Regions from separate parts of the Thioclava sp. IC9 genome, predicted to be linked through region 1. Evidence: riboswitches for the same ligand, from Rfam matches in the RefSeq annotation. Region 1 holds a riboswitch; the other holds the start of a gene.
The links. Region 1 has a riboswitch for cobalamin ahead of nrdH (glutaredoxin-like protein NrdH). Riboswitches for the same ligand answer to the same signal wherever they lie in the genome.

Region 1 (4,857 bases):
ACAGCGGCACCTTCTCGGGCAGCCAGAAATTCGACGTGAGCCGGTTCCAGACTTCGAGATCCTTGTCGTCCTGAAGGCGGTTCCAGTTGACGGCACGGGGGACGGGGCGGGGTGTGTGCAGATCTTTCATGGCGGGCCTCACAGGGAACAGGATACGCAGCCCTGCACCTCGGTCCCCTCGAGGGCCGCTTGGCGCAGGCGGATGTAATAGATGGTCTTGATGCCGCGCCGCCATGCATAGATCTGGGCGCGGTTGATGTCGCGGGTCGTGGCCTCGGCCGGGAAGAACAGCGTCAGCGAGAGACCTTGATCGACATGCTCGGTCGCTGCCGCATAGGTGTCGATGATCGCCTCGGGGCCGATCTGATAGGCGTCGCGGTAGAACTCGAGATTGTCGTTCGTCATGTAGGGCGCGGGGTAATAGACCCGGCCGATCTTGCCTTCCTTACGGATCTCGATCTTCGCGGTGATCGGGTGGATCGAGGCGGTCGCGTTGTTGATATAGCTGATCGAGCCGGTGGGCGGCACGGCTTGCAGGTTGCGATTCCACAGGCCGGACTCCATGACCCGGTCGCGCAGGGCGGCCCAGTCGGCGCGGGTGGGCAGGGTGATCCCGAAGCGGTCGAACAGGGCCGTGACGGTGTCGCTCTCAGGCAGCCAGTCGCGGGTGACGTATTTCTCGAAGAAGCTGCCATCGGCATAGGCAGAGGCCTCGAACTCCCTGAAACTCCGGCCATGCTCGGCAGCCAGCCGGTTCGATTCCGCCAGCGCGTGATAGGCCACGGCGGCGAAATAGACGGAGGTGAATTCGATCCCCTCGGGGCTGCCATAATGGATGCGCTCGCGGGCGAGGAAGCCGTGCAGGTTCATCTGACCCAGACCGATCGCGTGACTTTCCTCGTTGCCCTTGCGGATTGAGGGGACGGCGTTGATCGCACTCATCTCCGACACCGCCGAGAGCGCGCGGATCGCGGACCCAACGCTCGCGCCCAGATCGCCGCTATCCATCACCTTGGCGATGTTGAGCGAACCCAGATTGCACGAGATATCCGTGCCCATCCGCGCATAGCCCAGATCCTCGTCGAACTCGGAAGGCTCGGCCACCTGCAGAATCTCCGAACACAGGTTCGACATGGTGATCCGTCCCGCGATCGGGTTGGCGCGGTTCACCGTGTCTTCGAACATGATGTAGGGATAGCCGCTTTCGAACTGGATCTCGGCCAGCGTCTGGAAGAAGGCGCGGGCGTTGATCTTGCGTTTGCGGATCCGCGCGTCATCGACCATCTCGTGATATTTCTCGGTGACGGAAATCTCCGAGAAGGCGCAGCCATAGACCCGCTCCACGTCATGGGGCGAGAAGAGATACATCTCCTCGTTCTTCTTCGCGAGCTCGAAGGTGATGTCGGGGATCACCACGCCGAGGCTCAGCGTCTTGATCCGGATTTTCTCGTCCGCATTCTCGCGCTTGGTGTCGAGGAAGCGCAGGATGTCGGGGTGATGGGCGTGCAGATAAACCGCGCCCGCGCCCTGACGCGCGCCCAGCTGGTTGGCATAGCTGAAGCTGTCTTCGAGCAGCTTCATCACCGGGATCACGCCCGAGGATTGGTTCTCGATCCCTTTGATCGGCGCGCCATATTCGCGGATATTGGTCAGCATCAGGGCCACGCCGCCGCCGCGTTTCGACAGTTGCAGCGCCGAGTTGATGCCGCGCCCGATGCTTTCCATGTTGTCTTCCAGCCGCAGCAGGAAGCAGGAGACGAACTCGCCCCGCGCCTTCTTGCCCGCGTTGAGGAAGGTCGGCGTCGCGGGCTGGAAGCGTCCTGCCAGCATCTCCTCCATGAGGCGCATCGCCAGCGCCTCGTCGCCGCGCGCGAGCGTCAGTGCCACCATCACGACGCGGTCCTCGTAGCGTTCCAGATACCGCTGCCCGTCGCGGGTCTTCAACGTGTAGGAGGTGTAATATTTGAACGCGCCGAGGAAGGTCGGAAAACGGAATTTTGCCGCGAAAGCCGCCTCCCAGATCGCGCGCTGGAAGTTGCGCGAATACTGATCGAGCACGGCGGCGTCGTAATAGCTTTCCTCCACCAGATAGCCGAGCTTCTCGTCCAGCGAATGGAAGAACACCGTGTTCTGGTTCACATGGCGCAGGAAATATTGCCGCGCCGCCATCCGGTCGGCCTCGAAGCGGATATTGCCCTCCGCGTCATAGAGGTTGAGCATTGCGTTGAGCGCGTGGTGATCAAGCCCCGCGAATTCCGAGGCCGTGGCCCCGCTCGGTTTCACGTCGCTGTCGAGCATTCCAGCCTCCAGAAATTGTCGAGACCCGCGCGCACGCGGTCGATGTCAGTGTCGGTCCCCGCCAGTTCGAACCGGTAGAGCACGGGGATGTTGCATTTGCGCGCCAGCAGATCGCCCGCGCAGGCGAAGAGCGCGCCGAAATTGCGATTGCCGCTGGCGATGACGCCGCGCAGGCCCGCGCGGCGGGCGGGATCGTTGAGAAAGGCGATGACCGGTTTCGCGACCGCGCCGCGCCCCTTGCCGTCGGCGTAGCTTGGGCAGATCAGGACGTAGGGGCAGGGCGGGTACGGCATCGCCGCCTCCGCCGAGAGGGGCAGACGCAGCGCGGGCAGACCCAGCCGCTCCACGAAGCGCTGCGTGTTCCCGGAGGCCGAGGAGTAATAGATCAGCCTTGCCTGTCCCATCGCGGCTAGGCCTCAGACCAGACGGTTGATCATGTCGGGGCGAAAGCCTGCCCAGTGCTCCTCGTTGGCGATCACCACCGGGGCCTGCCGGTAACCCAAGTCCTGCACCATCTCCATCGCGGCGGCATCCTTGGTGAGGTCGATCACGTTGTAGTCGATCCCCTTGGCATCGAGCGCACGGGTCGTGGCGGTGCATTGCACGCAGGCCGGTTTCGAATAGACGGTGATGGTCATGTGTCCTGTCCCTTTGTTGGCTGTCGGCAGCGCGGGACAAGGCTCGTGGGCAGGGTGCCGCAGCACATAGCCACGCGCCCGGGCCCTCCGCCGCGGTCGTCGTCTATCTGCTCTGGCAGGTCTCCTGGCTCGCGGCTCGAACGCCTCCCGGTCCGTCTTCCCGGCGCATTGCACCAGTGACATTCGGACATCAGGCTCGCCGCTTACAGTTGCGGGGGCAGCGCCGGAATCTCACCGGCTTCCCTCTTCGCCTGCGGAGTGACTCGCAGGAACCAAAGCAACATCATATTGAGATGCATGGTGTATCGGTGTCAATATATAGATTACCCTGCCGCGCGAAACTCTCGCGCGACAGGAGCGTGTCTTGCCTCAGGCCCCGTCGCCGAGCGCCCGGATATGCGCCGGGAGGCGGTCGTTCTGGCCATACATGAAGTGGTTCTCCATGCGCTCCGAGAAGCGGCTGGCCTCGGTCTCGCGGCCCACGGCCTCGGCCATCTCGCGGATATGCATCGGGCTCGCCCCGCAGCACACGCCGAGGTAATTCACCCCGATCGCCTGCGCCTCACGCGCAAAGGCGCCGATCTCGTAGCGGTTGCAGGCCAGCGGATCGAGCGCGGTCGGAAAGGTCCGGCCATGCGGCGAGGGGCAGGTGCAGCCGTTGTGATCGGAGAGGTTGAAGAAGGTGGGCTCCTCCTTCGTGGTCCGGTAGGGCACGGGCAGGGCGCCGACATGGCAGCTCACCGCCGCGCGCACCTTGCGCAGCCACGGCATCATCGTCTGCGGCCCGCGGAAGCAGTTCAGCCCGACGACATCGGCGCCCGCCTGTTCGAGTTGCTGGCAGGTCTCGACGATGCCGACCCCGTCCATCATCTCATTGGCCGCCATCGGCGCCAGCGTCAGCACCACCGGCAGCCCCGACGCCTTCGCGGCCTCGAGCGCGCATAGCGCCTCGCCCGCGTAGTAGAAGGTCTCGCCGATGAGGATATCCGCGCCTTCCTCGACCGCCCAGCCGACCATCTCGTCGAACATCGCGCGCACCTCGGCCTGCCGCGCCGGATCGGCCGGGTCCCAGATATTCGTGTTCGAGATATTGCCCGCCATCAGGTTGCCGGTCTTGGCATCGGCGACCTCGCGGGCGATCTTCAGCGCTGCGCGGTTGAGCGGCTCCAGCAGGTCTTCCTTGCCGATCACGCGCATCTTCTCGCGGTGGCCGTTATAGGTGAAGGCCTCGACGATATCGCTGCCGGCGCGCTGGAAATCGACATGCAGATTGCGCAGCGCCTGCGGGTATTCGAGCGCCACCTCGGGCACGAATTCCCCGGCGGTCAGATAGCCGCGCCGTTCCAGTTCGAACAGAAAGCCCTCGGCGCAGATTACCGGGCGCGCGTCGAGCAGGCGGGTCAGTTTGTTGTCATTCATGGAGAGATCCTCTCAGTTCATCCATGACCATCGTTTGATGAAGCCGAGCCTCACAGGAGACGGAGTGCCGTTCCCTGCTGCAATGGTCCTCGGCCGGGCCGCTGAATGCGACCGCAAGACGAAGAACGGGTTAGAGGCCGCGCCGGGCGCGTGCCCCGCCGCGCCGCACCGGCGGGGGCATCTCGATCGGCAGGGCGAAGGGCTGCGGGGTCAGCGACTCCAGCAGGAGTTCGCAGAACACCTCCACCGCGGGCGAGATCAGGGAATGCGGATAGGCCTGCATATGGGCGACAATCGCCGCCTTCGCATAGGGCATGTCGCCCGGCAGCGTGCCAAGCCATTCCATGTAGCCAAGCGTGCCCAGCTCACGCGCCCGCAGCGGCGAGATCGGTCCTATATCGAGTTGTAAGAGTGAAAGCGTTCGTTCCAAAAGCATCGCGCCCTCCGCGCAAAAGGGCGGGATTGGTCGCGGCACGGCGATATGCGAGGTCCGATCTGGTCC
Region 2 (4,857 bases), 660 kb from region 1:
CCGTCGTGGTGGCGGCCGACGGGTGGGTGCGCCTCGCCCCGATTGATCCGGCGCGCTTCGATGTCGACGGGCTGGCGAAAGCGCCCGGTGACCACCCGGAGACAGGCGGGTTTCAGGCCGTGCGCGACGTCTCCGATCCGCCGGCGCAGATGGCCGCGCTCGACAAGATCATCCGGGGCACCGCGCGCACCAAGCGCGTCGCGGGCAGCGCCGACGAGGGCTACGCGGCCTATGTGACGCGTTCGGCCGTCTGGGGCTTTCCCGATGTCACCACGCTCTGGGTCGAAGGCGATACGCTGCAGATCCGCGGGCACCTCGTCTACGGGAAATCCGATCTCGGGGTGAATGAGGCGCGGATCAAGGGCTGGCTCGACGAGGTCGGGCTCTAGCGGGCGCGACCCGCCGTGCGCAGGGTATCTTGCGCCGCGTTTTTCCGCCCACCCGCCCCACGCCGTAGGGGCACACAGACCAACTCTGACAGTGCGCTCCCTTGCGAAGACAGGGGGCGAAGCCTAAGTGAGGCCTCATGCAGCCGGAGCCAGCATGACCATCATGTATCGTTATTTTTCCTGGGCCATCGCCGTCACGGTGGCAGGGCTGGTCGGGTCCTTCGCGCTGGGGTTCGCCCAGACCGGAGGGCTTGGCGGCGCGGTCTCTTTCCTGATGATCACTGCCGTGCTGGCCGTGCTGGAAATCTCGCTGAGCTTCGACAACGCCATCGTCAACGCCAACAAGCTGCACCAGATGACGCCGAAATGGCAGCGTCGTTTCCTGACATGGGGCATCCTGATCGCGGTGTTCGGGATGCGTATCCTCTTCCCGCTTCTGATCGTCGTGATCGCCGCCGGCATCGGACCGTGGGATGCGGTTCTTCTGGCTGCGAAACACCCGGCCGAATATGCCGAGATCATCGAGGACGCGCATCTGTCGATCGCGGGCTTCGGTGGCGCCTTCCTGATGATGGTCGCGCTCACCTATTTCATCGACGAGGGCAAGGAGGTCGACTGGATCCGCGCGCTGGAGCGCCGGTTGCGCGCGCTCGCGTCGATCCGAGGTCTGGAGATCGGCTTCGTGCTGGTCGTCGTTCTGCTTTTCACCTGGATTCTGCCGGAGGGGCGCGAGGACGAGTTCCTCTTCGCCTCCATCTGCGGCCTTGCGACCTTTCTCGGCGTCGAGGTGCTCAGCCACGTGCTCGACCGGACGAATATCGCCGCCGAGACGGCCAAGGCGGGCCTCGGCGCGTTTCTCTATCTCGAAGTGCTCGATGCGTCCTTCAGTTTCGACGGGGTGATCGGGGCCTTCGCGCTGACCCAGAACCTGTTCCTGATCGCGATCGGTCTGGGGATCGGTGCGATGTATGTGCGCTCGATGACCCTGATGCTGGTGGAGCGCAACACGCTCAGCGAATTCCGCTATCTCGAGAACGGCGCCTTCTGGTCGATCCTGATCCTCTCCGTCGTCATGTTCGCGCAGACGCTGGTGGAAGTGCCCGAGGTGATCACCGGCCTGATCGGGGCCGGGCTCATCGGTCTCGCGCTGCTATCCTCGATCCGGTTCAACCGGCGCTGCCGGCGCGCCGTGGAAAGCTGAAATATTCTTGACTCAGTGCGGCGCGCGCGGCACAGCAGGGGCACTTCGGTTCCGCGAAAGCGGATGAAAAGGGAACCCGGTGCGATGCGTGCATTCATTCCGGGGCTGCCCCCGCAACTGTGAGCGGCGAGTGACGGCTGACTGAGCCACTGGGGAGACCCGGGAAGGCCAGCCGGAACCAGGACCCGCGAGCCAGGAGACCTGCCGAGGCGCTCATCCTTTCTGCCTGTGCGGGGCGCGCAGCGGAGGCGGTCTTCCGTCAGTGGTGACATTTTTCACCGTCGGCGGAAATTCCAAATTTCCAAAGACTTGCAATGCGAAGTTCACGCGACCGCAGAGTCGCGGCACGAGGGAATTGGATATGATCCGCACCCGTTTGACCGTGGGCCTGATGCTCACCACAGCGCTGGCAGGCCCCGCGCTCGCGCAAGATGCGCAACCTTACCAACTCGATGAGATCGTGATCTATCACGGCGCGCTCGAGCCGCAATCGTCGGACAAGACCGCGCAGGCGGTCACCGTGCTGTCGCGCAAGGAGCTGGAGCGTTCGGGCCAGACCCGTCTCGCCAACCTGATCGCGCAGTCGCCGGGCGTCGGCATCCTGTCGCGCGGGCCGATGGGCGCGCAGACCGGCTTCACCATTCGCGGCGTGTCGCAGAATTACGTGAAGGTCATGGTGGACGGGATCGACGTCTCCGATCCGTCGGCGACGCAGGTGCTGCCCGACCTGGGCCGGTTCAACACGTTCAACTACGACCGGGTCGAGATCATGCGCGGCTCGCAATCGGCGGTCTATGGCGGGCAGGCGGTCGCCGGGGTCATCAACCTCGACACGCCGCGCCCGACCGAGGATGGCGTGAGCCAAAGCGTCAAGCTCGAGCTCGGCTCCTACCACACCGCGAATGCGGCCTATAATTTCGGCTGGAAGAAGGGCGATGACGAACTCGCGATTCAGCTGTCGAAAATTTACACTGCAGGCTTCTCGGCCGCCGACAAGAAGAACGGCAATACCGAGAAGGACGGCTACCGCGCCGACCGTGTCAGCCTGCGCGCGCAGAAGCGCATCTCCGACAATCTGCTGATCGGCTTCAACGGGTTCGCGCAGAACGATCGGGGCGAGTTCGATAACGGCTTCGGCCCGCTGCCCACGGACAGTAACGATTATACCATCCATAAGGAACGTGGCGGGCGGCTCTTCGCGAAATTCGCGACCGGCCCGCTCGATCACGAGCTCGGTCTGACCTATTACACGACCTCGCGCTGGTATCCGGTCTATGACTATGGCTACGAGGGCAAGCGCCGCAAACTCGACTGGAAAGCCTCGACCGATCTCGGGCCGGGGCGGCTGACCTTCGGGGCGGATCGCACGCTGGAAACCTATACAGGCACCTATGTCTCGGGCCACGTCCTCACGGCGGATACGGGTATCTTCGGTGAATATGCTTTCTCGCCGATGGACGGGGTGAACGTGACCGCCTCCGCGCGCCACGACGATCACTCGGATTTCGGCGGCAACACCACGGGTCGTCTGGGCGTGACGTGGCAGGCCGACGCCGCGACGCTCTACCGGGCGTCGATCGGCAATGGCTTCCGCGCGCCGTCGGGTTATGAACTCTATGACGGCTACGTGGGCAATCCCGACCTCAAGCCCGAGAAATCGCTGAGCTACGATCTCGGCGTCGAGCGTGACTTCGGTGCGCATAAGCTGACCGCGACGCTGTTCCATATCGATGTGAAGGACCTGATCGACTACGACGGCACCTACTACCAGACCTCGGGCACCGCGAAGCGGCAGGGGTTGGAGCTGGGGCTGAAAGGGCCGATCACCAGCAAGATCAACTACAGCCTCGGCTACACCTATCTCGACTGGAAGAACCCCGACGGGCTGTCGTCGGGATCGACGTGGAACTCGGCCTTCGGGCGTCATACGTTGACCGCGGGCATCGACGCGCAGGTGACCGACAAGATCACGCTCGCCGCCGATATGCGTGTGGTCACCGATCGTCAGAGCCAGCCCGATTACGGCCTGCTGAACGCGCAGATGACCTACGATCTGGGCAACGAGAAGGAGGCCTATCTGCGCATCGAGAACCTGACCGACACCGATTACCAGCTCTGGCCGGGCTACGGCACCTCGGGTCGCGCCGCCTATGTGGGGCTGCGTGCGCGGTTCTGATCTGAAAGGGGCGGTTTGCGCCGCCCTTTTCGCCGCCTTGGCGGCGACCTCCTCCGCATGGGCGGAAGAGCCTGCGGGAGATGTGCCGCGGCGGGTCGTCTCCATGAACCTCTGCACCGATCAGCTGGCGCTGGCGCTGGCCGATCCGTCGCAGATCGTCTCGGTCAGCCATTTCGCGACCGACCCGTCGATGTCGGTGCACTGGAAACAGGCTGAAGACCTTCCCGTAAACTTCGGGCGCGCCGAGGAAATCTCGATTCTCCATCCCGATCTCGTGCTGGCCGATACCTGGTCGAACCCCGACACGATCCGCATGTTGCGCACACTCGGGATCCGGGTCGAGCAACTGCCGCCCGGCACCTCGCTGCCCGAGATCCGCGGCCGGATCGAGACGATGGGCAAGCTTCTTGGCCATCCCGGTCGCGCGGCGAAGATGCTCGCGGATTTCGATGCGCGGCTGGCGGCGATCCAGACACCCGCGCCGGGGCTGAAAGCTGCGATCATCGGGCCCTCGGGCTATGGCTACGGGCCGCGGACCCTTGAAGGGCAAATCCTTGAAATGGCAGGGTTTCAGAACGTCGTCAGCGGGCCGGGGCTCGACTGGGGCGGACGGTTGCCGTTGGAAGATCTGGTGATGGATCGCCCCGATCTGGTGGTCGTGGGGGGCTCGCAAGGCGGCACCGGCACGAGCCGCGCGCAGGAGGTACTGGCGCACCCGGTGCTGCGCGATCTTCCGGTCGTGCGGGGCCTGCGCGATGCGAGCTGGACCTGCGGCGCACCGGCGATGCTGAATGCGGTAGGGCAACTGGCGACGCTTGGGCGCAAGATCGAGAAAGAGAAGTTAACGCAATGAGTTATCGCGCGATCCTCATTTTCCTCTCAGCCTTCTGCGCGGTGCTTTTCGCAGCGTCGCTGCTGATCGGACCGTCGGGGATTTCGCCGCTCGACGGGATATCCGCGCTCATTTCCGGCGATGGCGCGGCGGGCTTGGTGATGCGCGAGCTGCGCCTGCCGCGCGCGATCCTCGGTATCGGCGTTGGCGCCGCGCTGGGGCTGTCGGGCGCCGCGATGCAGGGCTTCCTGCGCAATCC

Region 2: it holds a riboswitch for cobalamin, as region 1 does, so the genes downstream of both, B6V76_RS00830 (TonB-dependent receptor) here and nrdH (glutaredoxin-like protein NrdH) in region 1, are expected to answer to the same signal.

The regions. Positions count from the first base shown of each region.
Region 1 covers NZ_NBNX01000001.1:849,450-854,306, reverse strand. Annotated here, with positions in the region: gene nrdF (class 1b ribonucleoside-diphosphate reductase subunit beta) at 1-130, opposite strand, end outside; gene nrdE (class 1b ribonucleoside-diphosphate reductase subunit alpha) at 139-2,310, opposite strand; gene nrdI (class Ib ribonucleoside-diphosphate reductase assembly flavoprotein NrdI) at 2,280-2,702, opposite strand; gene nrdH (glutaredoxin-like protein NrdH) at 2,715-2,936, opposite strand; cobalamin riboswitch at 3,033-3,228, opposite strand; gene B6V76_RS03885 (homocysteine S-methyltransferase family protein) at 3,306-4,355, opposite strand; gene B6V76_RS03880 (hypothetical protein) at 4,486-4,791, opposite strand.
Region 2 covers NZ_NBNX01000001.1:192,693-197,549, forward strand. Annotated here, with positions in the region: gene B6V76_RS00820 (DUF1499 domain-containing protein) at 1-389, shown strand, start outside; gene B6V76_RS00825 (DUF475 domain-containing protein) at 544-1,590, shown strand; cobalamin riboswitch at 1,620-1,814, shown strand; gene B6V76_RS00830 (TonB-dependent receptor) at 1,952-3,766, shown strand; gene B6V76_RS00835 (ABC transporter substrate-binding protein) at 3,870-4,619, shown strand; gene B6V76_RS00840 (iron ABC transporter permease) at 4,616-4,857, shown strand, end outside.